3 regions of the Acinetobacter septicus genome follow, and region 1 is predicted to be linked to each of the others. Evidence: predicted binding sites of a transcription regulator. Region 1 holds the regulator's gene; each other region holds the start of a gene.
What was found. The regulator PhoB, encoded in region 1, activates phosphate uptake and scavenging genes when phosphate is short. The targets are predictions, from matches to a motif close to TGTCATNAANCTGTCATAA.

Region 1 (4,298 bases):
AATTTTTCTGGAAGAAAAAAGCCATTAAAGCGCTCATTTAGTGGCATAAAAAAAGCCCACTTTTTTTGGTGGGCTTTAGAGCATCTTTGTATTACATTTTATTGGTCAATTTGGTACCAAATTCGCTAACACGTTGATATCCTGTCGGTAGGAAACGCTGCATCAGATCCAGTACTTTTGCATCATTACCAATTAATAAACGGCGTTTATCTTTACGCACTGCCGCTAAAATTTGACGTGCCGCTTCTTCTGGCGGACAACGCAATAATTTATTAAATGCCTTGATTGATTTTTCAGGATGCATTCCCAGTGTTTTTAGGCTTTCATTCATTTTTGCTGAATTGGCAATATTGGTACGAATACCACCTGGGTGTACACAAAGTGCGCTCACCCCACAATTTTGCATATCCAGTTCTTGACGCAAAGATTCAGTAAAACCGCGTACCGCAAATTTGGTAGCGTTGTATGCCGACTGAGTAGGCTGCGCAATGAGCCCAAACAGACTGGAAATATTTACAATATGTCCATCTTTGCTTTGTTTGATAAAAGGTAAAAATTCTTTGGTGCCATACACCACACCCCAGAAATTAATATTCACAATCCATTCCAGTTCTTCATAGCTCGCACCCTCTACAGTCGAGCCCAATGCCACACCAGCATTGTTAAAAATCATATTGACTGAGCCATGATTTTGAACGGTTTGTTCAGCCCATGCTTTTACAGCATGACGATCCGATACATCCAGTTTTTGTGTAGTGACACGAATATTATAAGGTTTAAGCAGTTCTACTGTAGCTGCAAGTCCTTGTTCATTGATATCACTCAGTGACAAATGGCAACCTTCTTTTGCCAATAAAACAGCAAGTTGCTGGCCTATACCTGAACCTGCTCCCGTAACCGCAGCGACTTTATTTTTAAAATTTTTCATTGCCTGACCTTTTCCCTTAAATAGGTGTACACAAACCCATGCTGATGTACCTGATTCAATCACTATATTTTTGACAATACGTATTGTCAATACAATCTATCCGATCTAGAGTAAATACTCAAACAAATGACTGACGCGGTTATTTTGTTTAAAACTTGCTACACTCTGCATAACCAACGAGGATGCCTGTGATCAATGACCACCCCCGAAACTGATTCAAATACGAGACCAAAGCCGACAAAGGTCAATAAAGAACGTCAATTTAAAGGACTGTCTTTAACCGAACGTAAGCATGCGCGTCGTGAAAAACTCATTGAAGCAGGCATTGAAACTTATGGCATACAGGGTTTTTTTTCGGTCACAGTCAAAGACGTCTGTAATGAAGCCAAGCTGACCGAGCGTTATTTTTATGAATCCTTCAAAAAAAGTGAGGATTTATTTCAAACTATTTTCTTAAAACTGATTGAAACCTTACAACAGAATGTCATGCAAAGTGTCATGCAAGCGGCTCCCGATCCAGCCAAAATGATCGATGCAGGTCTGGGCGCATTGTTACGTACCTTGAAAGATGATCCTCGTTTGGCCCGCATTATTTATATTGATGCCATGCTGGTACAAGAGCTGCATAATCAGGCCACGATTCAGGAAACCATGCTGCGTTTTGACCGTATGATTCAAGCTTTTGTCATGCTGATGATGCCGAATTTACAACGTTCAGAACAGGAAGTTTCGTTAATTGCAACGGGATTAAACGGTTATGTTACCCAGATTGCAATTCGCTGGGTGATGGGTGGTTTTAAACAGTCTCAGGAAGATGTTCTATTTGCTTGCCGCACGGTATTTTTATCCCTTGTACAAACATTTTCCCAGAAACAAAAATAAATTTACTGTTCATTAAAGCCATTAAAAATTGAGTCTTTGTCATGAATTGGTCATCAGCCACGCAATTTTTTGTCACAATTCATGTTAAAAAAACCCGTTCTGATGAATTTTGCAATGATACTGTCATAATTAATCTTTGTAATAAGCCTGTCATAAATAAAACGGTCCGCCGTTCAATAAACTAAATAGGGTAATTGCGTTGTGAAAGATGACTATATTTTAATCGTCGATGACGAACTTCCCATCCGTGAAATGATTCATACTTCACTGGATATGGCGGGCTTTCAATGTTTACAGGCTGAAGATGCCAAACAAGCACACCAAATGATTGTTGATCAGCGCCCTGCCCTGATTTTACTGGACTGGATGTTACCGGGTGGCGTAAGTGGTGTTGATTTGTGCCGCCGTTTAAAACGCGATGAAACCTTGTCTGAAATTCCTGTGATTATGCTCACTGCACGCGGTGAAGAAGACCATAAAGTACAAGGTCTGGATGCCGGCGCAGATGACTATATGACCAAACCTTTTTCGACACGTGAATTGGTCTCCCGAATCAAAGCTGTATTACGCCGTGCCAATGCATTAAATGGTGAAAAAGCTATTGACGCCAATGGATTGATTTTAGATCCTGTCAGTCAGCGTGTCAGCTTTGGAACTCATATTTTAGAGATGGGGCCAACCGAATACCGCTTACTGGCTTTCTTCATGACCCATCCTGAACGTGCCTATACTCGTGCGCAATTGCTGGATCAGGTCTGGGGCGGTAATGTTTATATTGAAGATCGTACCATTGATGTACATATTCGTCGTTTACGGAAAGTCTTAGAACCTTTTGGCGCAGATCGATTTGTACAAACCGTGCGTGGTACAGGTTATCGTTTTTCAACACGTGCAGATTTAGCACTAGGTTAAAATACCCTTTATGTACGAACCCTATCCCGTCCCCGATCTTGCCCGTGAACATAAACGTTTTCGCTACAGTAGTTTATGGACATTTGCCAAACAGGATTTAAGACTGCTGGCTTTTTTGCTGATCATTGCAGCGTTTGTGGGATTTGGTCTCGACCTTTTAGGTATTTGTATTCTGATCGCCTTTTTGATCTTTTTTGTGCTGCAACTACGTTCACTGTACATCGTCAACGAATGGATTTCCAATCGTCCTTACGACACGCCACCTAACCTGAATGGGATTTGGGGTGCCTTATTATTTAACGTATATCGTGCCCAACGGCAGGAACGCGTAGTTCAAGCAGAAATGGTGGGACTCATCGATCGCGCTCAGTCTTCATTGGTTGCTTTAAATGAAGCTGTGGTTTTGATTGATGATTTACAACAAATCGAATGGTGTAACCCTGCGGCGCAGCATTTGCTGGGCATCAGTCTGTTGGATCGCGGCACCAATGTGTTAGGGATTTTAAGACAGCCCAGTTTCATTGAATACTTTAATCATATTGATCAGGCACCTGATGGTATCAAGCTTAAATCCTCGATACTGGACGATCATTACGTACAAATTAAATTGACGCCTTTTGGGGGCGATAGTGTATTGCTGGTCGCTTACGATATTACGCGTATGCATAATCTGGAGCAAATGCGTAAAGATTTTGTCGATAATATTTCACATGAGCTACGCACACCACTGACAGTCTTGAGTGGCTACATTGAAACCTTTACCGATCAGGAAGATTTAAATCCGCGCTGGAAACGTGCCTTTGATCAGATGCAATCACAGACCAAACGGATGAATGCTTTGGTCAATGATTTGCTCTTGCTTTCAAATCTGGAAAATAACAAAAAAATTGCTAAAAACCAGATTATTGAGATGCCAAGTCTGATGAATCAACTGTTTGACGATGCACAGGCGTATAATGCCGATTATGGACATACGCTCAATCTGGATATCGATAGTCACTGTGATTTGATTGGTTCAGATATGGAAATTGCCAGTGCCTTTAGCAATCTGATTACCAATGCGATTAAATATACCCCCAAAGGTGGCATCATTACCATTGGTTGGCATGATGATGGTGAACATGGTTATTTTACCGTTCAGGACAATGGTATCGGTATCGATCCCAAACATTTACCACGTTTAACCGAACGGTTTTATCGGGTGGATAGTGCACGAAGCCGTGCCACAGGCGGAACGGGACTCGGACTTGCGATTGTTAAACATGTCTTGATGCAACATGGTGCTTATCTGGATGTAGTATCCAAAGAAAATAATGGTTCTTTATTTAAAGCTGTTTTCCCTAAAGAACGCTTGTATCAAATGGTTTAAATTTGGCTCAAAAACAAGATTACAATGAACTTAACGCATCGACACCAAAAGCATTCAAACAAATAAGAATGTACCTGAAACCGACTACATAATAACTGCCCATTGTTTTTTATATTAAAACTCCAATCTAATAAAACAAATCGTAAAGTCCATATGAATACGATTAAAACGGTGAATCTGGATATTGCACAGCAATTACTGGATATC
Region 2 (4,298 bases), 1.1 Mb from region 1:
GAGTCTTAACCCTGCTACAGCATAACCTAGAAATAAAGTTTTGGAATTTTCATCATCGATAAAAAAGCAGTTTGGATCAGCCTCAGCAGCTTTACGCCCCTGTTCAACGGCAACACCATAATCACTGGCATATTCAACGACATTAACCCCTAAAGAGCGAAGTTTATCTTTTTTCCATTGTCTTGCATCAGCAGACATATGCACCGAAACCCGAAAACCCAGTTTGGCACTCATGATCCCAATTGAAAGTCCCAGATTTCCTGTTGAGCCAACAGCGATCTGATAATTGTGAAAAAAGGCACTAAACTCATCCGAATCAAATTTTCGATAATCATCCTCTAAAGAGATTAGCCCAGCAGCCAAAGCTAACTTTTCAGCGTGGGCAAGCACTTCATAAATACCTCCACGCGCTTTAATCGAACCAGATATAGGTAAATGACTATCTTGTTTCAGCCACCATTGTCCCTGTAATGGAATTTTCCATTGTTCCGAAAGCAACTGTTGCATCTGTGCAATACGCACCAAATCGGATTCAATGATACCTTGCTGTTTTTGAGTTTCAGGAAAAACTTGAGCAATAAATGGAGCAAAACGTTTTAAGCGAGCTTCTGCATCCTCAATATCGGCTCGGGTTAGACCCACATTCTGTAGCGCTTGTTTTAATGGCACATTTTCAGGTGGAAACCAAAACACAGGTTGGTATTGCTGTAATGTCTGAATCAATGGGTCTTGTTGTAATTGATCTAAATTTAAAGCAGTCATTTTGATGGATTTCAACATGGATTTTCATCCCAAGGTAGCAAACATTCGCTAAAAAGAAAGCGATCTTCACATAAAAATTTTAGAGAATAAAAAAGGTCACTGATGTGACCTTTTCAACTCTATAAATTCAATTGTACAAGCTCGGGATTTATCCAACAAATTGTAGGAACAACCAGTACAGACCACCCGATAAACAAATAGTTGCAGGTAAGGTAAAGACCCAAGCCGATAAAATGGTTTTCACCGTATTAAAGTTTAAGCCAGATTTATTGGCAACCATTGTCCCTGCCACTGCACTATTTAGTACATGCGTAGTGGAGACAGGCATACCAAGACCATCCGCTGCTGCAATGGTACTCATCGCCACCAACTCAGCAGACATACCTTGACCATAAGTCATATGGTGTTTACCAATACGCTCACCAACAGTCACCACAATTCGTTTCCAACCCACCATGGTTCCCAGACCCAGTGCCAATGCCACAGCAACTTTGACCCAAGTTGGAATATATTGTAGGAAAGAGTCCAGACTATCGCGGTACTGTTTCACTACTTTTTGCTGATCGGCTGTCATTGCAGGAAGTGCTTCAGCTTTATCCAGACGCTTAAATGTAGTAGTACTTAAGTACATGTCATTACGGATATTACCAATCGCATCTTCAGGAATATCTTTCAAACTTCCATAACTACCGACACGTTGACCCAAATGATCGGTCAAACTGGCTAATGCAGGAACCACATCAGGAGTTTGCTGTTTGGTTTGAATATACTTGGTCAAAATGACACGTGCTTTTTCATCTTGCATGTCTGTATGCTGAGTATAAAGAACAGAAGAAGTCTGACCAGATAATTGTTCAAAGGTTTGCAATTGCTGTGCATCTAGACTCTTATTTAATGAATAAGCCATCGGCACCAAGCCAATCAACACCAGCATGATTAAGCCCATTCCTTTTTGACCATCATTAGAACCGTGCGCAAAGCTTACGCCTGTACAGGTAAAAATCAAAATGGCACGAATAATAGGTGGCGGTGGCTTATTGCCTTCAGGTGGCTGAAACAGTTCAAGTTGGCGTTTAAATACTTTTTTTACCAATAGGAATAAAATAGCAGCAAAAGCAAAACCGATTAGTGGTGAAAATAGTAAAGCTTTACCCACTTTAATCACCTGATCCATATCGATGCCACTGGTACTGCCCGTTGCAGCATTAATCAGATGGTTCATAATGCCCACACCCAAAATCGAACCGATCAGGGTATGTGAACTTGATGCAGGAATTCCTAAAAACCAGGTTCCCAAATTCCAGATAATCGCAGCAATCAGCAAAGCGAAAACCATGGCAAAGCCAGCACCACTGCTGACATTCATAATTAATTCAACAGGTAATAATGCAATAATACCGTAGGCCACTGCCCCGCTTGCGACCATAACACCCAGAAAATTACAAAAACCTGCCCACATTACGGCGACAGGTGCAGGCAATGCATTGGTGTAAATGACCGTTGCCACAGCATTGGCTGTGTCATGAAAACCGTTTACAAACTCAAATCCCAAAGCAATAAAAAGTGCTGTTGCCAGCAAGATCACGGAATATAAACTGAGTGCAGGCACATGTGCCAAATCAGCATTTACCTGTACAGCGATGTAAATCAGGGTTGCAATAATAACCGTAAAAAACACCGGCATAAAAAACTTCGGTGTGGGTACATGTACATTCGTCGATTGAACATGTCCAGCTTCGACATGATTTGAATCCGAAACGGGAGGAAGATTTGAATTCATGTAGACGGTTCAAGAGGATCGTTAAAATCCCCATATTCTTAAATTAAATTATGACAATTATATGACAAATAGGGGTCTAATGAAGTCATTTTTTAAACACTTGACCTCATAAAAGGCATTTTTTAGTTTAATTTTATGCCAGTACAATCAATAAAAACAAATAAATACAAAAACTTAAAACACAAAAACCATCATGACATTCAATTGTTGTATTTTGAAGTAAATATGATGAAATTATGACAGCTGGTCACATTTCCGATGTCACATTTCATGTAAAGCTATTTTGAAACAGGAATATTGCATTTTGATGAAATCGTCACCATCTCAATCCTGAATGGTATGAATCTGTGTTTGACCGTCTCGGCGATCAATCAAAGCCACTTATTGTGAGGGATTCTGTTACAATAACGCGCCTTTTAAATCTATCTGGGGTTCTTATGTCCACGCTTGCCACCCTGAAATCACTTCTTGCCCAACGTATCCTGATTATTGATGGTGCGATGGGAACGATGATTCAACGCCATAAACTCGAAGAAGAAGATTATCGTGGTGAACGTTTTGCAGACTGGGCATCTGACCTTAAAGGCAATAACGATTTACTGGTACTCACTCAGCCGAAAATTATTCAGGGCATACATGAAGCCTATCTGGATGCAGGCGCGGACATTATTGAAACCAATAGCTTTAATGGCACTCGTGTTTCCATGTCGGATTATCACATGGAAGATCTTGTTCCAGAGATTAACCGTGAAGCAGCACGATTAGCGCGAGCGGCCTGTGACAAATACTCCACCCCAGAAAAACCGCGTTTTGTGGCGGGTGTACTTGGACCAACATCTCGTACCTGTTCAATTTCGCCGAATGTCAACGATCCTGCATTTCGTAACATCACTTTTGATGAACTGAAAGAAAATTATATTGAAGCGACGCATGCACTCATCGAAGGTGGTGCAGATATTCTTTTGATCGAAACGGTGTTCGATACCTTAAACTGTAAAGCTGCGATTTTTGCGGTCAAAGAAGTGTTTAAGCAAATTGGTCGTGAATTACCCTTGATGATTTCAGGCACGATTACCGATGCATCAGGTCGTACTTTGACAGGTCAGACTGCCGAAGCATTTTGGAACTCGGTGCGTCATGGTGACCTACTCTCAATTGGTTTTAACTGTGCCTTGGGTGCAGATGCAATGCGTCCGCACGTCAAAACCATTAGTGATGTGGCAGATACCTTTGTTTCAGCCCATCCCAATGCGGGCTTACCCAATGCCTTTGGTGAATATGATGAAACGCCAGAGCAGACCGCCGCATTTTTAAAAGAATTTGCCGAAAGTGGTCTGATCAATATTACAGGTGGTTGTTGTGGTACTACACCCGACCATATCCGTGCCACTTACAATGCAGTTAAAGATATTCAACCACGTCAAATTCCTGAAACGCAACCTGCTTGTCGTTTAAGTGGTTTAGAACCGTTTAACATTTATGATGATTCATTGTTCGTGAATGTCGGTGAACGAACTAATGTCACAGGTTCCAAAAAATTCTTGCGTTTAATCCGTGAGGAAAATTTTGCAGAAGCGTTAGAAGTTGCTCAGCAACAGGTTGAAGCAGGTGCGCAAATCATCGACATCAACATGGATGAAGGCATGCTGGATTCACAAAATGCGATGGTGCATTTTTTGAATCTAGTTGCATCTGAACCCGATATTTCACGTGTCCCGATCATGATTGACTCATCTAAATGGGAGATCATTGAAGC
Region 3 (4,298 bases), 1.4 Mb from region 1:
GGACTTTTCATTTAGCGGTTTAAAAACAGCAGTTTCAGTTCAGCTAAAAAAATTGGGCGAAGAAAATCGTGATGCAGATATTGCGGCATCCTTTCAAGAAGCGATCGTGGATACTCTGGTTAAAAAATCCGTCAAAGCTTTAAAGCAAACGGGATTAAAACGATTGGTGATTGCAGGTGGTGTTAGTGCCAATCTGCGCTTACGTGAACAATTAGAAACGTCTTTGCAAAAGATTAAAGCCCAAGTCTATTATGCAGAACCCGCTTTATGTACCGATAATGGCGCCATGATCGCTTTTGCAGGGTATGAGCGTTTAAAAGCTGGACAACACGATGGGCTTGAAGTGACCACAACACCAAGATGGCCGATGACTGAGCTTAAAAATCCGAATGCAGTATAAGCACAGAAAAAGCATTTAAAAATCAATTAAAAATAAAAGGGTACAATCTATGGACTGTACCCTTTTATTTTTTTGTAGCGAAGTATTAGAAGTTATATTCCATACCTACGCCAACAACAGTTTTCTTGTCATCATCAGATAACCAGTCACGTTTTTGTTGCGCCAATACGCCATAAAAACGAGCTTGTTTATTGAAGTTATAATCTACGCCTAAGCCATATTGAGAAATTTTACGATCTGAGCGATTGTCGACAGAGGTATTTGATTCAATATATTCACCTTTGATTTTCCAAGGTGTAGAAGCAATTGCATAAGCAGCGGTTAAACCCCATGCATCTTCTTCAAGACCTTTATACGACGTTACAGTTGTACCACTTGTGGTCGATACTGTGTCATCAGTAGGTTGAGCATTTTGCCATAAAGCACCGAATACTAAACCATCGACACCTGCTTTTGCCAAATCAATAGAACCTGTTACACGAACAGCGTCTGAATAGATACCAGAAAGACTGTAGGCATTATATTTACCAGCTAATCCAAAATTACCCGCAATACCAGCAGCCAATCCATAATCTTTATTTTCATAAGTTAAAGAAGTTGAGATCCCATCTCCAAAGCCATCACGCTTACCTTCTTTACCCAAGCTCGTATTATCAGTTTTGGTATCTTCGCCTTGTTGCGCCATGATATTGAACTGTAAGCCTGGAATAATCAGCTCTTTATCTGTTTCAAAGCCAATCGCGTTATTTGAACGCTCTTCACCATGAAGAACAGAAGTCATATCTAAGATCGTGTGATCGTTGAAGATATCCTGATTGTTACCCGCATTTGTTTTAAAATAAGTATCGTAACGACCAGCTTTTAAAGTCCCGATTTTATTGAATTTTAAACCTAAAAAGCGGTTACGCATACTTAAGTCAGTATCTGAACCTGAACCATCTGTAGAGATTGCCCATTCAGCCAAATATACAACAGATACTTTGTCTGTTAATTTTTCTTCACCTTTTACCCCGATACGTGAAGCATTTGAATTAAGTGCAGTGACATCATTTCCTGCAAAATCACTGTTATCAACTTGGTCTAAGGTAACATTAAGTTTACCGTACAAAGTTGGCGCTGCTTGCGCTGCGGTGATGCTAAGCGTTGATACTGCGGCAGCGATAAGCAATTTTTTCATTGAGATTTCTCCAAAACACAAGTTCAGTGGCATATGCCCAAATTCACTATTTTTTTAAAGTTTGCTTATGTACAAAAAATTACAGAAGCTCACCAACTTGCTAAGCAGTATCTTTAAACTTTGTTACAAATGGGTGAAAAATACGTGACAGTTTGATGACAGGTGATGGATTGAAATTTATTTTAATATTTGATTTTATTGTTTTTATATAAAAAAAGGAGCCTAAGCTCCATTTTTATAAACCTTAATTTTACTCAAAGTTCAGCTTTTATCTTTTCTGCAAGGGTTTTAATTTTTTCCTGATCACCCATTTGTGCGGCATGACGACCCAATTGATGAATAGAGCTAGGAATCAGATGAAAATGCACATGTGGAACGGTTTGACCCGCAGCTTCACCAGACAGTTGCATTAAAACAATACCTTTAGCATCCAGTGCTTTTTCAATGGCTTGAGCAACTTTTTGTACGACTTGAATGGTATAAGCCGCTGCTTCAGGGGGCAAATCAAGTAAAGTCACCGCAGGAGTTTTAGGGATGACCAAAGCATGACCATCCGCCTGAGGCATAATGTCCATAAATGCAAGTACCTGATCATCTTCATATAACTTGATTGCTGGAAGTTCACCGCGAATGATTCGGGCAAAAATATTCTGCTCATCGTAGGCCATATTATTATCCTTCAAACCTCTAATACATTTTGATATTTGATTTCTTTCATAAGCCCTTTATTCCTTTTTTGAAAAGAATAAAGAGGGACTAATCAGTGATCAAAGAAATTTATTATTTACAGTTTAGCTCTTTCTGACGCTGTTCAATCTGGTCAAGACGTTGTTGTTCTTTATCAGAAAATTTGGGTTTGGTGGTATGACAGTTTTCATTTCCATATTTAGCTTTGGCTTCTGGATCTTTAAAACAAAAACCTTTTGATGCATAGATGAGGTTAGAGTCATCCTGAAGTTTTTTGCATTCTTGATCGGATGTTGCAGCGTGCACTGAGACACCTGCAAGGGTCATCATTCCAGTAAAAAGTGCAACAGCGAACTTATTCATGAGGGTATCCTCTTTTCATCGGTGTAAATGTAACGACCTATGTCTAAATATAGGGGCTTTACAGGAAAAAGCAATGTTGAATCATTACTCTAGTGTAATTTTACTCCACGATTCATACATTTTTATGGCAGCTGAGAAGTCGCTATTTTCTTCAGCAGTAAGACTGGCAGCTTGAATTAGACTCTGTACTAAAGCAATTACTGGCGCTGGTAAGTTGGCATCACGAACCAGATCTAGTGCAATACCTGTATCTTTAGCGAGTAGTGGTAATCCAAAAGTCACAGGAAAACTACGATTCAAAATACGTTGCGGCAATACAGTTTCGGTCACACCACTTTTTCCGCTTGACGCGTTAATGCAGTCCATAGCTTCTGTCAGATTGACACCATGCGCTTTCAGTGTGGTAAAGCCCTCAGCAACAGACCATAGATTAACTGCGAGTAACATGTTGTTGACCGCTTTTACCGCAAAACCTGCGCCTGATGTGCCGACATGTTTAATCAGTTTTCCAAATGCCTGAATAGCGGGCAACGCACGTTCAAAAGCAGCCTGATCTCCACCCACCATAACCGTTAATGTTGCATTATCTGCACCAATGGTTTGGCCGCTGACAGGCGCATCTAAAAAATCAATATTTTCAGTTTTGAGTTGTGTAGCGAGTTTACGAGCTGAATCAGGCACACCACTGGTACAGTCGACCCAAATGCTGCCTGATTTTAATTGAACACTATTGATCAAATGTTCGACATCAGCACTGGTCGGTAAACATGAAAAAATGATGTCTGCCTGTACCGCTTGCGTTAAATCAACCGCTTGAGTTCCATATGTAGCTGCATGTTGTTTGGCTTTGTCCATATTTCGATTCCAGACATACACGGTATCGAAATGTTTGGGTAAATGCGATGCCATGCGATAACCCATCGCGCCAAGACCAATAAATGCAACTGATTGAACCATAATCTACTCTTTTGTTATCTGCGTTGAACGTTGTGTGAGCCAATCTTTAAATATGGGCCAAAACTCATCGGAACTGGCCTGACTGGACATGAGTCCTAAATGCCCACCGGGAATTAGAGTAAACGTGACATCACTACTATTTGTCAATTGGGTGAGGGGTTTTACAGCATCTGCTGTAACCAATTGATCACTACGACCTGCACCCACCAACAATGATGATCGAATATTTTTTAATTCAATAACTTGATCTTTAAGATGAATAATGCCTTTTTTAAGAGGATTTTGTAGCCAGACATTAAATAACATGTCCTGATTAATTCCACCTGGATAATCGATCATATTATTTAAAAAATTACCGAGTGTGGCATGTTCCTGCACCAGTTTTTTATTTTCAAGGTTTTTTAAAAGTTGTATATGACCATCAATCCAGCCTTTCGGATCAAGAATTTTAAAACCCAACGCATTTAAAATTCCTGGGGTGTGAATTAAGCGTTTGGGTAGTCCGTTATAAATTCGTTGCTGTAATTTTTTATGTCGATCGATAGTTTTATGCATAAATTGATAAAGTTTACCAATGCGTCCAGATGCATAACTATCAATTGGGCTTCCTAAAACAATCAAATTTTTAACGTAATTTGGCTGATTGAGCGCACTGTATAACAACACAAAAATACCCGCCATACTCCAACCATGCAGTGAAATTTGATCACTTTG

Region 2: a site for PhoB is predicted at 2,591-2,609, ahead of I6L31_RS15620 (inorganic phosphate transporter). Genes of this name have one in related genera too.
Region 3: a site for PhoB is predicted at 1,720-1,738, ahead of I6L31_RS03915 (porin). Genes of this name have one in related genera too.

Annotation. Positions count from the first base shown of each region.
Region 1 is NZ_CP079898.1:2,173,108-2,177,405, forward strand. It holds gene I6L31_RS10390 (MATE family efflux transporter) at 1-41, shown strand, start outside; gene I6L31_RS10395 (SDR family NAD(P)-dependent oxidoreductase) at 92-928, opposite strand; gene I6L31_RS10400 (TetR/AcrR family transcriptional regulator) at 1,124-1,810, shown strand; gene phoB (phosphate regulon transcriptional regulator PhoB) at 2,012-2,722, shown strand; gene phoR (phosphate regulon sensor histidine kinase PhoR) at 2,733-4,091, shown strand; gene I6L31_RS10415 (GlcG/HbpS family heme-binding protein) at 4,245-4,298, shown strand, end outside.
Region 2 is NZ_CP079898.1:3,316,589-3,320,886, reverse strand. It holds gene I6L31_RS15625 (D-serine ammonia-lyase) at 1-762, opposite strand, end outside; gene I6L31_RS15620 (inorganic phosphate transporter) at 911-2,542, opposite strand; gene metH (methionine synthase) at 2,980-4,298, shown strand, end outside.
Region 3 is NZ_CP079898.1:792,176-796,473, reverse strand. It holds gene tsaD (tRNA (adenosine(37)-N6)-threonylcarbamoyltransferase complex transferase subunit TsaD) at 1-400, shown strand, start outside; gene I6L31_RS03915 (porin) at 486-1,577, opposite strand; gene I6L31_RS03910 (HIT family protein) at 1,832-2,245, opposite strand; gene I6L31_RS03905 (YARHG domain-containing protein) at 2,358-2,627, opposite strand; gene I6L31_RS03900 (NAD(P)-dependent oxidoreductase) at 2,712-3,584, opposite strand; gene I6L31_RS03895 (alpha/beta fold hydrolase) at 3,588-4,298, opposite strand, start outside.